DNA from 2 places in the Stenotrophomonas sp. STEN087 genome. Region 2 is predicted to be linked to the other one. Evidence: riboswitches for the same ligand, from Rfam matches in the RefSeq annotation. Region 2 holds a riboswitch; the other holds the start of a gene.

Region 1 (9,891 bases), on a different contig from region 2:
GTTGCGACGCAACGGGCTCTGACCCCATCCGGATGAATTCTCAAACTGGAATGCATCCACGCGTGGCGTGGCTCTACTGGTGGGTTCCGACCGTTGGTCGGCACGGGGTCGGATCCCGTTGCGACGCAACGGGCTCTGACCCCATCCGGATGAATTCTCATCTTGGAATGCATCCACGCGTGGCGTGGCTCTACTGCTCTGGTGGGTGCCGACCGTTAGTCGGCACGGGGTCGGATCCCGTTGCGACGCAACGGGCTCTGACCGCATCCGGATGAATTCTTATCTTGAAATGCATCCACGCATGGCGTGGATCTACTGGTAGGTGCCAACCTTGGTTGGCACGTTTCAGTCCCAGAACACGGTCAGTACGCGGTGGCCTTCCGAGGGCACGGGGGCGTCGATGTGTTGGCCGTACGGCCAGCCTTCGCCTACGCCGTCGCATTCCAGGCCCTGCAGCCAGCCTTCCACGGTTGCGGCGTCGGCGCGGGTCAGCACGTGCACGTTCTCCGCGGCAGGCCATTCGCTGTCGTCTTCCAATGCACTGCCCCAGTCCTGGTGCAGGCCCACGTAGATACCTTCCACTTCGGGCTTTTCACCAATCGCGGCCAGGCGTGCGTACAGCTCGGCAATCGGCGGGCGACCGTAGCCCCACTGGTTCGGTGCGATGCACTCTTCGAAGTCGTTGCCTTCGAAGTACGCGGCCAGCGGTACCACCGGCAGGTGCTCCGGATCACGGGCGTCAAGACGTTCAAGCAGGTCCAGCGGTTGCTGACGGGCGGACATGGGGCGTTCCTTGCAATGGGGAGCCGCGATTGTAGCGATCGCGGTCAGTAGATCGGCGTGACCTTCATCTGCGGCAGCGGACGTGGTGCGCCGTCGGTCAGGTCCGGGCCCAGGTCTTCCCAGGTGCGGCCCTGCTCCACCATCTGCGCCCACAGCTGCTGCGAACCACGACGCTTGTCTTCCGAGCCGAGCTTGTACGAAGGTGGCACGGGCTCGCCGCGGGCGACGATGGAATATGCCGCACGATAAGCCAGCACCTGCTGCGCCGGGTCGTCGGTGCGCGCCACTTCCAGCGTGTAGCGCTGGTAGGCCGAAGCGAGGTTGCGCCAACGGATCCAGTAGTGATTCTCGAACGAGAACGCGCAGAAGCGTGCGCCGGCCAGGCTGCCCTTGTCAGCGATGCGGCTCAGCACCTCCTGCGGCATGTCCAGGTTCATGCCGCCTTCGTCGCCCTGCAGGCTCACATGCACGATGCGGTCGCGGTAGCCCGGTGCACGCGCCTGCAGCAGGTCGCGCCAGTTCTGCATGGTGGCCACCACTGCGAACAGGAAGCGACCCAGCTCGGCCGCGGCCAGCGGCGTGGCGATGGACTGGTAATGCCGCTGCCAGCCGTGGCGGTTCTCGGTAGGCAGCACCACCGCACGCTCCAGCGCCTGCTGGCCGGTGGTGCCGTGGCTGACATCCTCGGCGTGCTGCGGGTAGACCAGGTTGATCGCGAAGGTCGGCCAGCGTGGCATCGCCGCGTCGAACAGGTGGATGGGGAAGTTGCTGCTGATGCCGCCATCGGAGAACCAGCAGATGCGGAACGCGGTGATGACCGGCCCGCAGGACTGGCCGGCACTGGTCAGTCCTTCCATGCTGTCGGCCACGTTGTGTTCGGCATCGGCCGCGGCCGGCGACGGCTCGCAGCGGCGCTCGCGGCGCGCGGGTTCATGCAGAGGCACCGCGCTGATCAGCAGCGGGAAACTCAGGCTCATGCGGGTGGCCACCAGCACCGGCAACTGCGGGCCCTGCGGCAGGTGGTAGTACTGCCGGCCCTCCACATCCACCGGCGCACCGGCATGGTCGACCAGCCACTGCACCACGCTGGCCGGGAACAGCTGCTCGAACTCCTCGCGCAGGAACCAGAACTGCGCGCCACCCAGCGGCAGCGTGCGCGGTTCGTTGTGCGATACGCAGGTGGTGATCATCTGCAGGCTGATCGCATGCGGGCTCTCCGGCTCGCCGGCATAGCGGGGCGCGTCGTGCAGATCGGCGAAGGTGAGCGGCGCGTCCAGCGGCTTGCCGGACAGCTGCTGCAGGCTCTCGTGCAGCCATTCGGTCAGCGCCGGCTTGCGCGCATCGCGGCCCAGGCCGCTGCACAGGCCCAGCAGGTTGCGCCGTGCCACCCTCGCCACCCGCAGCGCGGCACCGGCCACACCCGCACCATAGGCGCACAGCAGCGACGGCAGCAGGGTGGCCGCCACGCCGCTCCAACCGCCGCCCCACCAGCCCAGGCCGAGCAGCAGCGCCAGCGACACCAGCACTTCCAGCGGGGCGATTTCGAACACGGCCACCGCCAGGCACAGCAGCTTGCGCGGCCAGCCGTAACCACCGGTCAGCGCCACCAGCAGCCGGTAGGCCGCCCGCGCACCGCGCGCCGGCTGGAACAGGCTGTAGATGAAGCCGCGCCGCGACAGCTGCGCCGACACCGCCGACAGGCCGCCATAGCCGGCGTCGTCAGCCAGGTGCTCGCCGGCCTGCTGGCGGCGATCGCCATAGGCCGCCGCTGCCGCGACCGCCGCGGCAATGGCGCCGGCCGAGGTGCCGCCGATGCTCTTGAACCGATAATCGCGGGCCAGCGCCAGTACCGCATTGGGGTACACGATGCCGCTGGTGATGCCGCCCTTCATGACCAGATCGCAGTACTTGTCTGCCACTACCCTGCCCCCGCTGACTGTGCCTGAGATGCCACCCGACGCTACGGATGCAGTATGACGCGAAGGCTTCTCACAGCCTGAGAACCCGCCCACGGAAGGGCCACTGGCCGCCCCCGCCGTGCCGGGGCACACTGCGCCCAGGACACTCATGCAGGGATTGCCATGACCACCCGTCGCGCGTTCATCGCAGGCTGTGCCGCCGCCACTGCCGCCAGTGCCTGTACCCGGCGCGGCACGCCCGTGGCCAACGACATCAGCCAGCTGGAACCCACCGACGTGGCCGCGGTGCGGGCCGTTGCCGAAACGGCCGACCTGCAGGCCGCCCTGCAGCAGCACCGGGGCACGATCTGCGTGGCCGGCGGCCGCTACAGCATGGGCGGGCAGACCAGTGCGGCCGGCGCCCTGCAGCTGGACCTGACGCCGAGCCACCGCCTGCTGTGGCTGGACGTCGCGCGCAAGGCGGTGCGCGTGCAGGCCGGCATGCGCTGGCGCGCGCTGCAGGAATGGCTGGACCCGCACAACCTGTCGGTGAAGGTGATGCAGAGCTTCAGCAATTTCACCGTGGGCGGTTCGGTGTCGGTGAACTGCCATGGTCGCTACGTCGGCAGCGGCAGCATCGCTTCCACCGTGCGTGCGCTGCAGGTGGTACTGCGGTCCGGCGAGGTGGTCGAGACCTCGCGCACGCAGCACCCGGAGCTGTTCGCCGCGGTCATCGGTGGCTATGGCCTGATCGGCGTGGTCAGTGAAGTCGAGCTGGACCTGGCCGACAACGACCGCATGGCGCGGCACATGGAGCGGGTGGCACTGGCCGATTACCCGCAATGGTTCCGCGAGAACGTGGCGTCGCGCAGCGATGCGTTGATGCACAACGCCGACCTGATTCCGCCGCGTTTCGATGCACCGGTGACCGTGACCTGGCTGCGCAGCACAGCAGCGCTGACCGACACCCGGCGCCTGATACCGGTGGGTGCGAACTATGCCCACGAGCAGAACATGATCTGGGCCGTCACCGAACTGCCCGGTGGCCCGCAGCTGCGCGAGAGCTCGGTGGTGAAGCAGCAGATTGCCGAACCGCGGGTGATCCATCGCAACCTGGAAGCGAGCCTGGACGTGGCCGCGCTGGAACCCCGCACACGCGCGATGTCGACCTACCTGCTGCAGGAATACTTCATCCCCGTGCGCAGCTTCCAGGCCTTCGCCACGCGCATGGCCGCGATCCTGCAGCACCACCGCGTGGATGCATTGAACGTATCGATCCGCCACGCGCCGGCGGATACGACCGCGTTGATGAAGTGGGCGAACGAAGAAGTGTTCTGCTTCGTGCTGTACCACAAGCAGCGACGACACCCGTGGGGCGACACGATGTCCACGCGCTGGACCCGCGCATTGATTGACGCAGCAGTGGAAAGCGGCGGCCGTTACTACCTGCCCTACCGCCCGCACGCCACACGCGAGCAGTTCCAGCGCGCGTACCCGCAATGGAACGCATTCGTTGAACGCAAACGCCAGTACGACCCGCAGATGCAGCTGGTGAACCACCTCTGGCAGCGCTACTTGGCCGCCCCCTAGCAATGGGGTCAGAGCCCGTTGCGATGCAACGGGATCCGACCCCGTGCCGTTCCCACAGATCGCGGAAAACCGTCGAAGGCGGGGTGGGTCCGGTTGAGGGGGTGTGAGCGGCATGGATGCCGCGACCAAGCCCCCATGGATGGGTTCACGGCGTCCCCCTCAACCGGACCCACCCCGCCAACCCACGGATAGCCAGCTTTTGAAGTTGAGGTTGCCGGCCAGCGGCCGGCACTACCGCAGGTAACCCCACACTTGACCCCGACAACCATCGGCGTAGCATCAGCACCAAGCCAAGGGACAGACCCGCGGCTACCACAACGACATGAGGGATTCTCATGGAATTCGACTATCTCGTCTTCATCGGGCGTTTTGAGCCCTTCCACAACGGCCACGCCGCCGTTGCCCGCCTGGCCCTGAGCCGGGCCCGCAAGCTGATCTTCCTGGTCGGCTCTGCCGATACCCCCCGCAGCCTGCGCAATCCCTGGACCGTGGCCGAACGCGCCGTGATGATCCAGGCCGCCCTCGATGGCAACACCGAACGCCTGCTGATCCGCCCGCTGCGCGACCACCTGTACAACGAGGCCCAGTGGATCGCCAACGTGCAGCGCCAGGTGGCCGAAGCCCTGCGCAACGACGGCGCTGCCGCCGATGCCAAGGTCGGCCTGATCGGCATGGACAAGGACGCCTCCAGCTACTACCTGCGCGAATTCCCGCAGTGGCCGCTGGTGGACGTGCAGCACACCGCCACCCTGTCGGCCACCGAGCTGCGCCGCTACCTGTTCGAAGCCGGCGACGTCGACTTCCACGGTGCGCTGCTGATGCTGCGTGGCAACGTACCGGCGCCGGTGTACGACATGCTCGAAGCCTTCCGCAGAAGCGCACCGGCCTATGGCCAGCTGGTGGCCGAGTACCGCTTCATCGAACAGTACAAGGCCGCCTGGAAGGACGCGCCCTACGCGCCCACCTTTGTCACCACCGATGCGGTGGTGGTGCATTCGGGCCACGTGCTGCTGGTGCGCCGCCGTTCGGAACCCGGCAAGGGCCTGTGGGCACTACCCGGCGGCTTCGTCGGCCAGGAACAGAGCCTGCTCGACAGCTGCCTGCGCGAACTGCGTGAAGAGACCCGGCTGAAGATTCCGCTGCCGGTGCTGAAGGGTTCGTTGAAGAGCCAGCAGGTGTTCGACCATCCCGACCGCAGCCAGCGCGGCCGCACCATCACCCACGGTTTCCACTTCGAATTCCCGGCCGGTGAACTGCCGGCGGTGCGCGGCGGCGACGACGCCGACAAGGCGCGCTGGATTCCGGTGAGCGAAGCACTGGAGATGGGCCCGCAGCTGTTCGAAGACCACCTGCACATCCTGGAATATTTCCTCGGCCGGGGCTGACCCGACCGGCTTTCCCCACCGGCGGATAGACCGCCGGTGTCACTCGACGCGAAGGAGCTTCCGTCATGCATTACCTCGATAATCTTCTCCTCGACACCGACAGCTACAAGGCCAGCCACTGGCTGCAGTACCCGCCGGGTACCGATGCCACGTTCTTCTACGTGGAATCGCGCGGCGGCCTGCATGACCGCACGGTGTTCTTCGGCCTGCAGGCGATCCTCAAGGACGCGCTGGCACGGCCGGTCACCCACGCCGATATCGACGCCGCCGCCGCGGTATTCGCCGCACATGGCGAACCGTTCAACGAAGCCGGCTGGCGCGATATCGTCGATCGCCTCGGCGGCCACCTGCCGGTACGCATCCGCGCCGTGCCCGAGGGCAGCGTGGTGCCCACGCACCAGGCGCTGATGACCATCGAATCGACCGACCCGGCCGCGTTCTGGGTGCCCTCGTACCTGGAAACCCTGCTGCTGCGCGTGTGGTACCCGGTCACCGTGGCCACCATCAGCTGGCATGCGCGGCAGACCATCGCCGGTTTCCTGCAGCAGACCAGCGACGACCCGCAGGGGCAGCTGCCGTTCAAGCTGCACGACTTCGGCGCACGCGGTGTATCGAGCCTGCAGTCGGCCGCGCTGGGCGGTGCCGCGCACCTGGTCAACTTCCTCGGCACCGACACCGTCTCGGCGCTGTGCCTGGCCCGCGCGCACTACCACGCGCCGATGGCCGGCTATTCGATTCCCGCCGCCGAGCACAGCACCATCACCAGCTGGGGCCGCGAGCGCGAAGTGGATGCCTACCGCAACATGCTGCGCCAGTTCGGCAGGCCCGGTGCGATCGTCGCGGTGGTGTCGGACAGCTATGACATCTACCGCGCCATCAGCGAACACTGGGGCACCACCCTGCGCGATGAAGTGATCGCCTCCGGCGCGACCCTGGTCATCCGCCCCGATTCGGGCGACCCGGTGGAGGTGGTGGCCGAGAGCCTGCGCCGCCTGGACGAGGCCTTTGGCCACACGATCAACGGCAAGGGCTACCGCGTGCTCAACCATGTGCGGGTGATCCAGGGCGATGGCATCAACCCGGACACCATCCGCGCCATCCTGCAGCGCATCACCGCGGACGGCTACGCCGCCGACAACGTGGCCTTCGGCATGGGCGGTGCGCTGCTGCAGCGGCTGGACCGCGATACGCAGAAATTCGCGCTGAAGTGCTCGGCCGCGCGGGTCGACGGTGCCTGGATCGATGTCTACAAGGACCCGATCACCGATGCGGGCAAGACCAGCAAGCGCGGCCGCATGCGCCTGCTGCGCCGCCTGGACGATGGCAGCCTGCATACGGTGGCGCTGCCGGCCAGCGGTGACGACACCCTGCCGGCCGGCTTCGAGGATGCGATGGTGACCGTGTGGGAGAACGGCCGGTTGCTGTACGACCAGCGGCTGGAGGACATCCGCGCGCGGGCTGCGGCGGGGCGTTGAAGGTTCGTCCCGCCCGGGGTCAGAGCCCGCTGCGTGGCAGCGGGATCCGACCCCTTCCTTCCGCCGGGCTCTGCCCCCCCCTTGCCCCTTGACCCTGGCCGGCAACGCGTCCACCGTGGGCACGCCGAAGGTATCCCTGCCACGGCTGGATGGCGGCAGGGATTTGAATGGGAATCCGGTGAAGGCGCCTTACGCGCCCATTCCGGAGCTGCCCCGCAGCGGTGAATGGAAACGAATCCTGCCAACAGCACTGGGCTCGCGCCTGGGAAGCGGCAGGTAGTAGGTGGGCTGCGGCCCGTGTCCATCAGCCCGAATACCGGCCCCGGCCGGGGGACACGACTGTCCCCTGACTCGACCTGGAATCTCCGCGGGGAGGTTGCCGGGGCCAATGTCGTCCTGCGCGTGCAGGCGACGTGGCCGCGCGCGTCCTGTTCACGGTTTCCGGCCAGACCCGTTGCCCACGCCCAGATGCACCCGACGATGACCGAGTTCCAACGCCCCGCCCTGTCCCTGCCTGCCGACGGCAAGCGCCTGCTGCTGCATTCGTGCTGCGCGCCCTGCTCGGGCGAAGTGATGGAGGCGATCACCGCCTCCGGGATCGACTACGCGATCTTCTTCTACAACCCCAACATCCACCCGGTGAAGGAATACGAGCTGCGCAAGCAGGAGAACATCCGCTTCGCCGAGCAGCACGGCATCCCCCTCATCGACTGCGACTACGACACCGACAACTGGTTCAGCCGCGCGCGCGGCATGGAGAACGAACCCGAGCGTGGCATCCGCTGCACGATGTGCTTCGACATGCGTTTCGAGCGCACCGCGCTGTACGCGCATGAGCACGGCTACGACACCATCAGTTCGTCGCTGGGCATTTCGCGCTGGAAGAACATGACGCAGATCAACGACTGCGGCGTGCGCGCGGCCTCGCGCTACGAAGGCCTGCAGTACTGGGAATACAACTGGCGCAAGGGCGGCGGTGCCAGCCGCATGGTGGAGATCAGCAAGCGCGAGCAGTTCTACCAGCAGGAATACTGCGGCTGCGTGTATTCGCTGCGCGATGCCAACCGCCACCGCCGCGAAACCGGCCGCGAGCGCATCAAGATCGGCCTGCTGTACTACGGCCAGGAGGCTGAAACGCCGCAGGGCGATTGACGTGTGCGCGGGGGGCGGCCACGCTGGTCGCCCCCTCTGCTGTGCTGGACCCTGCCATGACCGCCCTGCCCGCCGATGTCGCCCTGCTGGTGATCGACCTGCAGCCGGACTTCATGCCCGGTGGCGCGCTGGCCTGTGACCAGGGCGATGCGCTGGTGGCGCCGATTGCCGAACTGCTGGCGCAGCGCCGCTACCGCACGGTGGTGGCCACCCAGGACTGGCACCCGGCCGACCACGCCTCGTTCGCCAGCCAGCACCCGGGCACGCGCCCGTTCGAGAGCATCCTGCTGCACGCGCAGCCGCAGACCCTGTGGCCGGACCACTGCGTGCAGGGCAGCGACGGCGCCGCGCTGCACCCGGGCGTGGACTGGACCGTGGCCGACCTGATCCTGCGCAAGGGCACCCGCCAGCAGGTGGACTCGTACAGCGCGTTCCGCGAGAACCATGGTCCGGAGGGCGAACGCCCGCCGACCGGGCTGGCCGGCTGGCTGCATGAGCGCCGCATCCGCGAGGTGCATGTGTGCGGCCTGGCGCGCGACTACTGCGTGCTGTGGAGCGCGCAGGACGCGGTGAAATCCGGCTTCCGGGTGAAGTTCCTTTGGGACCTGACCCGGCCGGTGACCGAAGCCAACGACGCGATGGTGCGTGAGGCGCTGGGCAAGGCGGGGATTGCGATCGTCTGAGGCGTGACGCCGGGCATGGCCCGGCGCTAACGGATAACCGCCGTTGGTAGCGCCGGGCCCTGCCCGGCGGCCGCGGGCTGGGAAAATTCCGGAACACCACCGTGCGATGCCCGTTGAGCAGAATGCGGTGCTCGACGTGCCGGCGCACGGCGCGCGCCAGCACCTGGGATTCGGTGTCGCTGCCCAGCCGCACCAGTTCGCGCGGTGCCATGGCGTGGTCCACGCGGGCCACGTCCTGTTCGATGATCGGGCCTTCGTCCAGATCCTCGGTGACGTAGTGCGCGGTGGCGCCGATGATCTTGACCCCGCGTGCGTGCGCCTGGTGGTACGGCTGCGCGCCCTTGAAGCTGGGCAGGAAACTGTGGTGGATGTTGATCGCGCGGCCGGCCAAGGCGCGGCACAGCGTCGGCGAAAGGATCTGCATGTAGCGCGCCAGCACCACCAGGTCGATACGCTCGCGCTCGACCAGATCGATGATCTGCTGTTCCTGCACGGCGCGCGTGTCCGCGTTCACCGGCAAGTGATGGAACGGCACCTGGTAGGACGCGGCCAGCGGCGCGAAATCGGCGTGGTTGGACGCCACCGCGGCGATGTCCACTTTCAGCTGGCCGCTATGGGCGCGGAACAGCAGGTCGTTCAGGCAATGGCCCTGCTTGCTGACCAGCACCAGCAGGCGCGCGCGGCGGCGGCCGTCGTGCAGCTGCCAGTCCATGCCGTAGTCGGCGGCCAGCGCGGCCATTGCTGCATTCACGGTATCCAGCGGCAGGCTGGCGTCGCGGTCGAAATGCACGCGCAGGAAGAAGCGGCCGCTCTCCTCATCGCCGAACTGCTGGGCGTCGAGGATGTTGCAGCCGTGGTCGAACAACAGCCCGGACACGCGGTAGACGATGCCGGTGCGGTCGGGGCAGGACAGGGTAAGAATGGA
Region 2 (9,891 bases):
CGCGCCGGTGCGGGCGCCGGGCGGCCGGCCCCCGGGTCCCCCCCGGCCCCCCCCCCTTGGGGCCCCCGCGCGGGCCGGCCACTACCATGGCGAACACGCTTACTTCGGCTGGTAACGCACGCTCAGCTGATACTCGCGGCCCGGCTGGTTGAACCACGCCACGGTCTCGTAGCGGCGGTCGAACACGTTGGCCGCGCGCGCCAGCAGCGACCACGACGGCGTCAGCGCATATTCCGCGCGCAGGTCCAGGGTGCTGTAGCCGCCCACCTTCACCGCGTTGCTGGCGTCGTCGTAACGCTTGCCCGCACCCTGCACGGTCAGCCCGGCGCGGAAATCTCCGAAGCGGCGGTCCACGTCCAGGCGTGCGGTCTTCTGCGCGCGACGCGGCAGCCAGTTGTCGAACTGCGCGCTGCCAGCCGTGCGGTTGCGCGGATCGGTGTAGCTCAGCTGGCCATTGATGTCGAAGCCGGCCAGCACCACGCCAGCGGTCAGTTCGGCACCGCGGATACGCGCCTTCTCGACCTGCTGCATCATGAAGGTCGCCGCATCGTAGGTGATCAGGTCATCGATGCGCGTCTCGTACACGTCCACACCCCAGTGCCAGCCCTGGCCATGCTGCGACAGGCCGAGGTTGGCGCTCTTCGACTTCTCCGGGTCCAGCGTCGGCACGCCGCTCCACGGGTCGTACAGGTCGCTGAACGTCGGTGCCTTGAACGCGGTGCCGTAGCTGGCATTCACGCGCAGGCCGTGGCCCAGGTCCATCGCCCAGCCGAGGCTGCCGGTGGCGTGGTTGCCGAACTGCGCGTTGTCATCGTTGCGTGCGCTCACCTGCAGCTGGTGGCGGCCGAAACGGCCCTGGTACTGCACGAACACGCCGGTGTTGCGGCGGCTGTCGACCAGGTAGCCAGCGCTGCTGCCATCGAGGTTGTCCTCGCTCCAGTCGACGCCGGTGCTCAGCAGCTGGCCCTCGGCCAGACCGATGTCGGCCTGCAGCGATGCACTGTCGCGGTGCGTCTGCGCGCTGCCGAACACACCGAAGTCGCCGTAGTTGTCCGATTCGTTGTCGCTGCGGCCGACGCTGGCGGTGAAGGCCAGGCGCTCGGTCGGGGTGTAGCGCACTTTGCCGGACATCACCTGCTGCAGCGTTTCCGAATAGTTGTAGTAACCGTCGTAGTGGTTCTCGCCTTCGGCACGCAGCGCGCTGCCTTCCACGCTCCACTGGTCGTTGAAGGTGTAGCCACCGCGCAGGCTCTTGGACAGGTTGCGGTAGCCATCGCGGTCGGGCTCATCGGCGAAGCAGCCGGTGAACAGCGTGGCCGAGCCACGGCAGGCGTTGATGCCATCGGTGTGCTGGTAGGCGATGTCCGCGCCGAACCAGCCGTGCTCGCCGCTGCCACCGATGCCGCCGCTGGCTTCGCGCAGGCCGTTGCTGCCGCCGCCGAGCTGGAAGTGTGGCGCGAATTCGCCCTGGTTGCGACGGGTGAAGATCTGGATGACGCCACCGATGGCATCGGCGCCGTACAGGCTCGACTGCGGCCCGCGCACGATTTCCACGCGTTCGATCTGCGCCAGCGGCAGGTCCTGGTACATCGCCAGGCCGAGGTCGGCGCTGTTGATGCGCACGCCATCGACCAGCACCACGGTGTGCGAGGAATTGGTACCGCGCAGGAACAGCGAGCTCTGCTTGCCGAGGCCACCGCTGTTGGTCAGGTTGATGCCGGCGCGGCCCGCCAGCAGCTCCTGCAGCGAGGTGGCCTGGCTGGATTCGATCTGCGCACGGTCGATCACCTGCGCCGGCGCGATGCTGTCCTGCAGGGCGATGGGGGTACGCGTGGCGGTGACCAGCACCTGGTCCAGCGCCGCGGTGTCATCGTTGGCCTGCGCATGGGCCAGGGCGGGCAGGGCGGCCAGCACGGCCAGGGACAGCATTCGGGACTGCAGCTTCATCGGGGGGACTCCAGGTGCCACGCACGCCCGCGTGGCGAAGGGGAGGAACCGCGAAGGCAGGCAGGCGCCGAAGCCGCGGCAGCGCCACGGTCATCCAGCGCCATGCCCACCGCATCGCGACCTGAGGCTTCCGGGCCGGTCTCCGGGCTTGCCGCCAGGTGGCGCGAGGCCACCGTCCAGGCGCCTTCCCATGCCAGAGGCACAGTGGCGATGTTGCCTGGAACAGACGTGCTTACCGTTGCGGGGGCAGCGCCGGCCTGGCGTGTTGCCACGCGTCACCGGCTTCCCGTTTCAACCTGCCGGCCGTGGCCGCAGGTCACCTGGAAGTGGGCGCAGTCTACGGCATCCCAGCAGCCCCGTAGAGTCGAGCCTGCTCGACTGTCTTTGCCGTGCCCGTAGAATGTCCCCTCGATCCCGTGGTGCCGTTGCCGATGTCCCGCTGTTTTCTGCTGTTCCCGCGTTGCCTGCACAGGACGCACGCATGATCCTCGACCTGGTCCGCCATGCCGGCAACGGCCGCGATGAGTTCCTCGATGGCCGCAGCGATCCGCGGCAGCTGGCCCGCCTGCCGCAGGAACTGGTCGACGCCTATGCCGAGCAGGACTGGCAGCGGGTGATCAGTTCGCCGCGCCTGCGCTCGCTGCACACGGCGATGGCCCTGGCCACCCCGCGCGGGCTGGACGTGGAGGCGGACGAGGAGTGGGAGGAGTTGGATTTCGGCGATTGGGACGGGCAGTCATTGTTCGACCTGCCGGAGGACGCGCTGGCGGCCTTCCATGCCGATCCGCACGCCTTCCCGCCGCCCAACGGCGAGAGCTGGGGCCACTTCGAACGGCGCATCGCACGCGCGCTGGATCGCCTGCTGGACGATGAGGATCCGCTGCCGACCGTGGTGGTCAGCCATGGCGGCCCGCTGCGCATGGTGCTGTCGCAGGTCTGCGGGCTGCCGCTGTCGCTGTGCTGGGCACTGCGCATCGACCACGGCACGCGCCTGCGGGTGTGGCTGGAACGCGGCGAAGTGGGCCTGGTGGGCGAGCTGCTGGAACTGCAGCAGCCGTAAACGCGACCGCCGGGCATGGCCCGGCGCTACCGATCCCGCATGACCGCCGCACCGTGGTAGCGCCCGGCCAAGCCCGGCGCCCGCGCAGCGCGGACGCGCGTAACCACGTCCGCCTTATCGGCACAGCCCACATAGCCGGGAACCCCGGGGGGGGCGGGCGGCGCACCCCGCCCCCCGCCCCCCCCCCCCGCCGGGGCCGGCGCCCCCCCCCCCCCCCCCCCCCCCCCGCCCCCGGGGGGCGCGCCGGGCCCCCCCCCCCGCGAGCGCGAAGCGCGGACGCTCTAATCCTCGTCCGCGTTCTCGGCAAAACTGTCTTCGCCGTCATCCCCGGTGTCGAAGCGCTGCTCATGCACCGGACCCGATGCCGGGCCGGCCGCCTTCAGCGGGTTCGCGGCGATACGTGCCTCGTAATCCTGCACCAGCGCCTCGCGCTGGGCTTCGCCCAGCTCCTGCCAGTGGCAGTCCAGCAGCGCGCCTTCCAGCGAATAAAGCAGATTCAGGCTCGGCTTGAAGCCGGCGCGCTTGACCTTGACGAAGGCCCCGACCGCGCCGAGCGCGGCCAGGTCCTCGCGGCTGCGCAGGCCGACCTGGCGCAGCCACGCCGCGCTCTTCGGGCCGATGTTGCGCAGCTTCGGTGCGCTCATCCCAGGGCCTCGACGAACACGCGGGCGATGGCTTCCAGACCGGCCTGGTCCTCGGCATCGAAGCGGCCCACCTTCGGGCTGTCGATGTCGAACACGCCGATCAGTTCATCACCGCGCAGCAGCGGCACCACCAGCTCCGAGCGCGAGGCCGAATCGCAGGCGATGTGGCCGGGGAAGGCGTCGACGTCTTCCACGCGCTGGGTGACGCGCTGGCTGGCGGCGGCACCGCACACGCCCTTGTCCAGCGGGATGCGCACGCAGGCCGGCAGGCCCTGGAACGGGCCGACCACCAGCTCCTTGCCGTCGTACAGGTAGAAGCCCACCCAGTTCAGGTCGGGCAGGGCGTGGTAGACCAGTGCGGAGAGGTTGGCCGCATTGGCGATGCGGTCGGACTCGGCGTAGACCAGGCCGCGGGCCTGTTCCAGCAGCTGGGCGTATTGTTCCGGCTTGCTGCCGGTGAGCGAGGCATTGGCGAACATGCCTGCAGTCTAGCAAGCGTACGGGACCAGCGATAATGCACGCTCTGTTGCATGCCTGGAGCCGTTGATGCCCCTGCCTACCACGTTGCCGCCGGCGCTGTTCGTCACCGGGACCGATACCGAGATCGGCAAGACCGCCAGCAGCACCGCGCTGCTGCATGCGCTGCGCCGGCGCGGGCTGCGTGCGGTGGGCATGAAGCCGGTGGCCAGTGGCAGCCAGGACCTCGGCCACGGCCTGCGCAACGAGGATGCCCTGGCGCTGCAGGCGGCCAGCTGGCCGGTGCCGGACTACGCCGACCTGAATCCCTATGCGCTGCGGCAGCCGCTGGCGCCGGAACTGGCCGCCGCCGAGGACGGCGTGCAGGTGCAGCTTGCGCCGATCGTGGCCGCGTTCGAGCGCCTACGTGCGCAGGCCGACGTGGTGGTGGTGGAAGGCGTGGGCGGCTGGCTGGCGCCGGTGTCGGCCACCCTGGACCAGCTGGATCTGGTGCGCGCGCTGCGCCTGCCGGTGCTGCTGGTGGTGGGCATGCGCCTGGGCTGCGTGAACCACGCACGGCTGACCGCGCAGTCGCTGCAGGCCAGCGGCGTGGCGTGCCTGGGCTGGATCGGCAACCACATCGATCCGGCCATGCAGCGCCAGGACGAGAACATCGCCACCCTGCAGCAGCGCCTGCCGATGCCGTGCTGGGGCCGCCTGCCGTACCTGCCGGGCGCGGATGGCCAAACCCTGGGCGCACACCTGGGAGCAGAGCAGCAGTAGAGTCGACTGTCAGTCGACTATCGCGCGCAGCGCGGGGTTTGATCAGGAGCAGTCGACCAACGGTCGACTCTACCCGGCAACCCGATACGAACGGCACCGCGATTGCCGGCCAGCGGCCGGCACTACCGTGCAGACAATTCCCGCGCGATCGCACCCAGCCGTTCCACCGCGCTGATGAAGCGCGCATCCAGCGCCTGGCAGCACGACAGCCGCAGGCAATGCCGGTAGCGCGCACCGCGCGAATACACCTGGCCGGGCATGAACACGATGTCCTCCGCCAGCGCCCGCTCGAACAGTTCGCGGGTATCCACGCCGGGCAGCTCCAGCCACAGCAGGAAGCCACCCTGCGGCTCGGTGGCACGGGTGCCGGCGGGGAAGTGCTCGGCCACCAGCTGGCGCAGGCGCCCGACCTGTTCGCGGTACAGCCGGCGCATGCGATGCAGGTGGTGCTCGTAACTGCCCGCTTCCAGGTAGGCCGCCACCGCATCACCGAGCAGCTGCGGTTCACCGCCGGTCGACTGGAATTTGAGCAGGGCGATGCGCTCGGCAAAACGGCCGCCATCGAGCCAGCCGATGCGGTAATCCGGCGCCAGCGTCTTGGAAAAACCGCCGACCACCATCACCCAGCCATCGCGATCAAACGCCTTCAGCAGCGGCGCTGGTGGCTCGCAGAACTGCAGCTCGGCATACACCGCATCCTCGATCAGCGGCAGCTGGTGTGCGTTGACCAGCTCGGCCAGGCGCTGCTTGGCGGCCGTCGGCATGGTGCAGCCCAGCGGGTTGTGCACGGTGGGCATCACCACCAGCGCGGCCAGCGGCGTGTGCTCCAGCAGCGCTTCCAGCGCATCCACGTCCAGCCCGTGCTGCGGGTGGGTAGGCAGTTCGATGGCCTGCAGGCCGAGATTGGCCAGCAGCGGGTACAGGTTGAAATAGGACGGCGCTTCAATGCCGACGGCCGCGCCCGGTTCGGTCACCGCGCGCAGGGCCAGCTGCAGTGCTTCCATCGCGCCATGGGTCAACAGAAGGCGGTCGGCATGCGTGTGCAGGCCCATCCGCGGGCCACGCCGTACGATCTGTGCCAGCAGGCGCGGCGAGCCATTCGGGCGCGCATAGGTTTCCACCGTCTGCTGGCCGTGGCGCAGCACCTGTGCGGTATGCCGGGCCAGCTGCGCGCCGGGATAGAACTGCCGCCCCCGTGGCCCGGCGAAGGCGAGATCGATCACCCCGGGGCGTCGCTGTGCCTCGAGCACGCGCGCCATCAACGCCTGCTGCAGCGGTGCGGTGGGCGCCGAGGGGGCATCGCGCAGTGATCGCTGCGGCACCGACAGGCGCGGCGCCACCTCGAAACCCGCCTTCGGCCGCGGCACCACCAGCCCAGCATCTTCCAGCTGGCGGTAGGCGGCGATGACGGTGTTCAGGCTGAGCTGGCGCTGCGCGGCCATCTGCCGCAGCGAGGGCAGGCGGCTGCCGACCGGCAGGCGACCGCCGTGGATGGCCTCGGCCAGTTCATCGGACAGGCGCTGGTAGCGCGGCGGGGCCGGGGTGGTGCGTTGATCTGTATCCATTGGACTGGCCTGCATCTGGAGCTGTACCCATGATGCCGCCGAGCCTAGCATGGTGCTGTCGGTGGGGCCTGATCGGGGCCTGGCCGATCCATTGCAAACGCACGGCCGCAGGGCCGTGCGTCTTTTTTTGTGTAGAGGTAGTGCCGGCCGCTGGCCGGCAACCGTGTCATCGCGATCGCGAGGATGCCGGCCAGCGGCCGGCACTACCAGAAGCGCGGTCAGCGCATCGGCACCAGCGACGCCTGGCGCCGGTACAGCGCGGGGAACTGCTTGCCCAGCGCGGCCAGCTTCGGTGCGTCGTAGTAGCGGATGTAGGCCGCCTGCGGGTAGTTGTTCATGTAGTTCTGGTGGTAGCTCTCGGCCGGGTAGAAACGCTGGCCGCTGGCCACCTGGGTCACGATCGGGCCGCGGTAGCTGCCAGCCTTGCCCAGCTGGTCGATGTAGGCGCGGCTGGCAGCCAGCTGCCTGGCGTCATCGCTGAAGATCGCCGAGCGGTACTGGCTGCCGTGGTCGGGGCCCTGGTAGTTCAGCTGGGTGGGATCGTGCGCCACCGAGAAGAACACCTGCAGCAGCTGCCCATAGCTGACCTGGCGCGGATCGTAGTCGACCTTCACCGCTTCGGCGTGGCCGGTGCGGCCACTGCTGACGCGCTCGTAGCGAGCATCGGCGGCACTGCCTCCGGCATAGCCGGCCACTGCATTGCTCACACCTTTCACGTGCTGGAACACGCCCTGCACGCCCCAGAAGCAGCCACCGGCAAACACCACGCTGGCCTGGGTGGCGCCATCGGTGAAGGCGGCATCGCCGGTGGGTGCCGGCAGTGCCTGTACCTGCGCGGTGGCGCCAGCCGGTGCGGCCATCGCGCCGCGATCCACCAGCAGCACGCCGGCCACCAGTGCCGTGGCGACCAGCCCGGCCACACCCACTGCAATGCCCTGTTCGAAGGAGAATTTCATCGTGCCCTCCTGTTCTCAACCAAAGGTGAAGGCATAGCCCTGCACGCCCGCATCGAGGAACTCGATCTCGAAGCGGTGCGGGCCGACCGTGCCGCGCTGGCGCACCAGCTGGTACAGACGGTTCTCGTTGACCACGCCGCTGCCATCGGCGCCGACATCGCTGCCGGCATCGGTGGCCGGCAGCGGCTTGTCGTCCAGCCACACGCGGAAGCGCACCGGCGTGCCGTCCTGTTTTGGTGCCAGCACCAGGTGCAGGTCGCGGGCATGGAACTGGAAAGCGATGCGACCGCCGGCCTGCTGCAGCTGCGCGGCTTCATCGGTGATGGTCCAGCGGCCGGACAGGCCCCACTGGTTCAGCGCGAGGCTGGCCGGCAGCGTGTAGTCGAAGGCCGCATCGGTGCGCTGCCCGCCGGGCGAGGCGAAGTGCTCGGCACGTGCGTGGCCCAGGTAGGTTTCCGGCGAGCGCAGGTTGCCCATGTCGGCCTGCGTGGCCACGCCCTGCAGGTCGGCGGCGGCCGGGTCGGCCGGCGGCGGCAGATCGGCCTGGCCGGCCTCGGTCAGCAGGCGGCGGATCACCTGCTCCGAATGCGCGTAGTTGCCTTCACCGAACTGGTGGGCGCGGATGTTGCCCTGTGCATCGACGAAATACTGTGCCGGCCAGTACTGGTTGTTGAACGCGCGCCAGATCGAATACTGGTTGTCCAGCGCCACCGGGTATTCCACCTTCAGCTGCTGCACCGCCTTCATCACGTTGCGCGGGTCGCGCTCGAAGGCGAACTCGGGCGTGTGCACGCCGACCACCACCAGGCCATGGTCGCGGTAGCGGCGCTCCCACTCGTGCACGAAGGGCATCGCGCGCAGGCAGTTGATGCAGGAATAGGTCCAGAAGTCGACCAGCACGACCTTGCCGCGCAGCTGTTCGGCCTTGAGCGGCGGGCTGTTGAGCCAGCCGGTGGCACCGTCCAGGGAGGGCAGGGAGCCTTCCACCGGCAGCGGCGCGTCGGCACCGGCAGTGGCGCCGGCCATCATCATCATCGGCGGCGCCGCCGGCTGCGCACCGGGCACGGCATCGAGCAGGCCCTGTTCGATGCGCGCGGTGCTCACCGTGGACAGGCGGGTCAGCAGGCCGGTATCCCAGCCCAGACCGATGGCCACCACCGCCAGCAGCGCGGCAACGCCCAGCACCTTGCGCAGCACGTCGCCCAGGCCCAGACGAGCCTGCAGCGCATTGAACACGCGGCCGCCGATCCATACCGCCAGCGCAAGCGCGGTGGCCGCGCCCAGTGCGTAGGCCAGCAGCAATGCGCTGGTGCCGACGCTGGCGCCATGCAGGGCAGCGCCGGTCAGCACCAGGCCGAGGATCGGCCCGGCGCACGGCGCCCACAGCAGGCCGGTGGCGATGCCGATCAGCAGCGAGGTCCACGCGCCACCACGGCCGGCATCATCGGCGGCATCGGCGCGTGCACTCAGCCGCGCACCCACGCGCTGGAACGGCGCCAGCAGATGGTCGGCCAGGCGCGGCCACAGCAGCGCGAGGGCGAACACCGCCATCAGCACCAGGGCCAGCCAGCGGCCGATCTGGTTGGCCTGCGCCACCCATTGGCTGCCCACGGCGGCCAGGCTGGCGACCGCGGCGAAGGTCAGCGCCATGCCCAGCAGCAGCGGCAGCGTGCTGCGCACGAAGGAGCGGTTGGCCCGCGCGAACACGAAGGGCAGCACCGGCAGGATGCACGGGCTGAGCAGGGTCAATACACCGCCCAGGTAGGCCAGCAGCAACAGCAGCATCATCAGGCTCCAGAAGTAGGGGAAGAACCGAGCGGCACGCGCCAGCCACCGTTGCTGTCCTGCTGTGCCGCACCGGGCTGGAACAGCAGGGCGGCACCATTCATGCAGTAGCGCAGGCCGGTGGGGCGCGGGCCATCGTTGAAGACATGGCCGAGGTGGCCGCCGCAGCGGCTGCAGTGCGCTTCCACCCGCAACATGCCGAAGGTGGTGTCGCGGTCCTCGCCGACGGCGCCGTGCAGCGGTGCCCAGAAGCTGGGCCAGCCGGTGCCGCTTTCAAACTTGGTGGAGGAGGAGAACAGCGGCTGCTGGCAGCCGGCGCAGGTGAAGGTGCCCTGCCGGTGTTCGCGGTCCAGCGGGCTGCTGCCGGCGCGTTCGGTGGCCTGCTGGCGCAGCACCGCGTACTGCGCCGGGGTCAGCAGCCGGCGCCATTCGGCGTCGGTGCGCATCAGCGGGAACTGTCGAGCCGGGCGGTTCTCGGCGGCGGCCGTGGCAGCGCGGCTGCACGCGCCCAGGCCGAGCACGCCAGCGGCGGTGGCAAGACCACCCAGGCCCAGCAGGTGGCGGCGGGTGAGGGGCATGGCGGACTCCGGGAGGGGGCGACGGGGCCATGCTGCGCCTGCCCGGGTCAACGAATCCTCACGCAGGATTCAATTTTTCGTGAGGTATCGGTGGCCGTCCCGCGCCACAATGCAGGC

The links. Region 2 has a riboswitch for cobalamin ahead of btuB (TonB-dependent vitamin B12 receptor). Riboswitches for the same ligand answer to the same signal wherever they lie in the genome.
Region 1: it holds a riboswitch for cobalamin, as region 2 does, so the genes downstream of both, ACVOK1_RS06960 (epoxyqueuosine reductase QueH) here and btuB (TonB-dependent vitamin B12 receptor) in region 2, are expected to answer to the same signal.

What each region holds. Positions count from the first base shown of each region.
Region 1 covers NZ_JBRRCR010000018.1:141-10,031, forward strand. The annotation lists gene ACVOK1_RS06935 (hypothetical protein) at 346-783, opposite strand; gene ACVOK1_RS06940 (patatin-like phospholipase family protein) at 828-2,702, opposite strand; gene ACVOK1_RS06945 (FAD-binding oxidoreductase) at 2,865-4,271, shown strand; gene ACVOK1_RS06950 (bifunctional nicotinamide-nucleotide adenylyltransferase/Nudix hydroxylase) at 4,607-5,656, shown strand; gene ACVOK1_RS06955 (nicotinate phosphoribosyltransferase) at 5,722-7,131, shown strand; cobalamin riboswitch at 7,243-7,470, shown strand; gene ACVOK1_RS06960 (epoxyqueuosine reductase QueH) at 7,612-8,283, shown strand; gene pncA (bifunctional nicotinamidase/pyrazinamidase) at 8,340-8,966, shown strand; partial or broken gene purU (formyltetrahydrofolate deformylase) at 9,055-9,891, opposite strand, start outside.
Region 2 covers NZ_JBRRCR010000085.1:34-9,924, forward strand. The annotation lists gene btuB (TonB-dependent vitamin B12 receptor) at 100-1,947, opposite strand; cobalamin riboswitch at 2,064-2,286, opposite strand; gene ACVOK1_RS17230 (histidine phosphatase family protein) at 2,429-3,007, shown strand; gene ACVOK1_RS17235 (TfoX/Sxy family protein) at 3,289-3,651, opposite strand; gene ACVOK1_RS17240 (GAF domain-containing protein) at 3,648-4,130, opposite strand; gene bioD (dethiobiotin synthase) at 4,198-4,890, shown strand; gene ACVOK1_RS17250 (aminotransferase-like domain-containing protein) at 5,013-6,455, opposite strand; gene msrA (peptide-methionine (S)-S-oxide reductase MsrA) at 6,674-7,411, opposite strand; gene ACVOK1_RS17260 (cytochrome c biogenesis protein DipZ) at 7,427-9,196, opposite strand; gene msrB (peptide-methionine (R)-S-oxide reductase MsrB) at 9,199-9,774, opposite strand.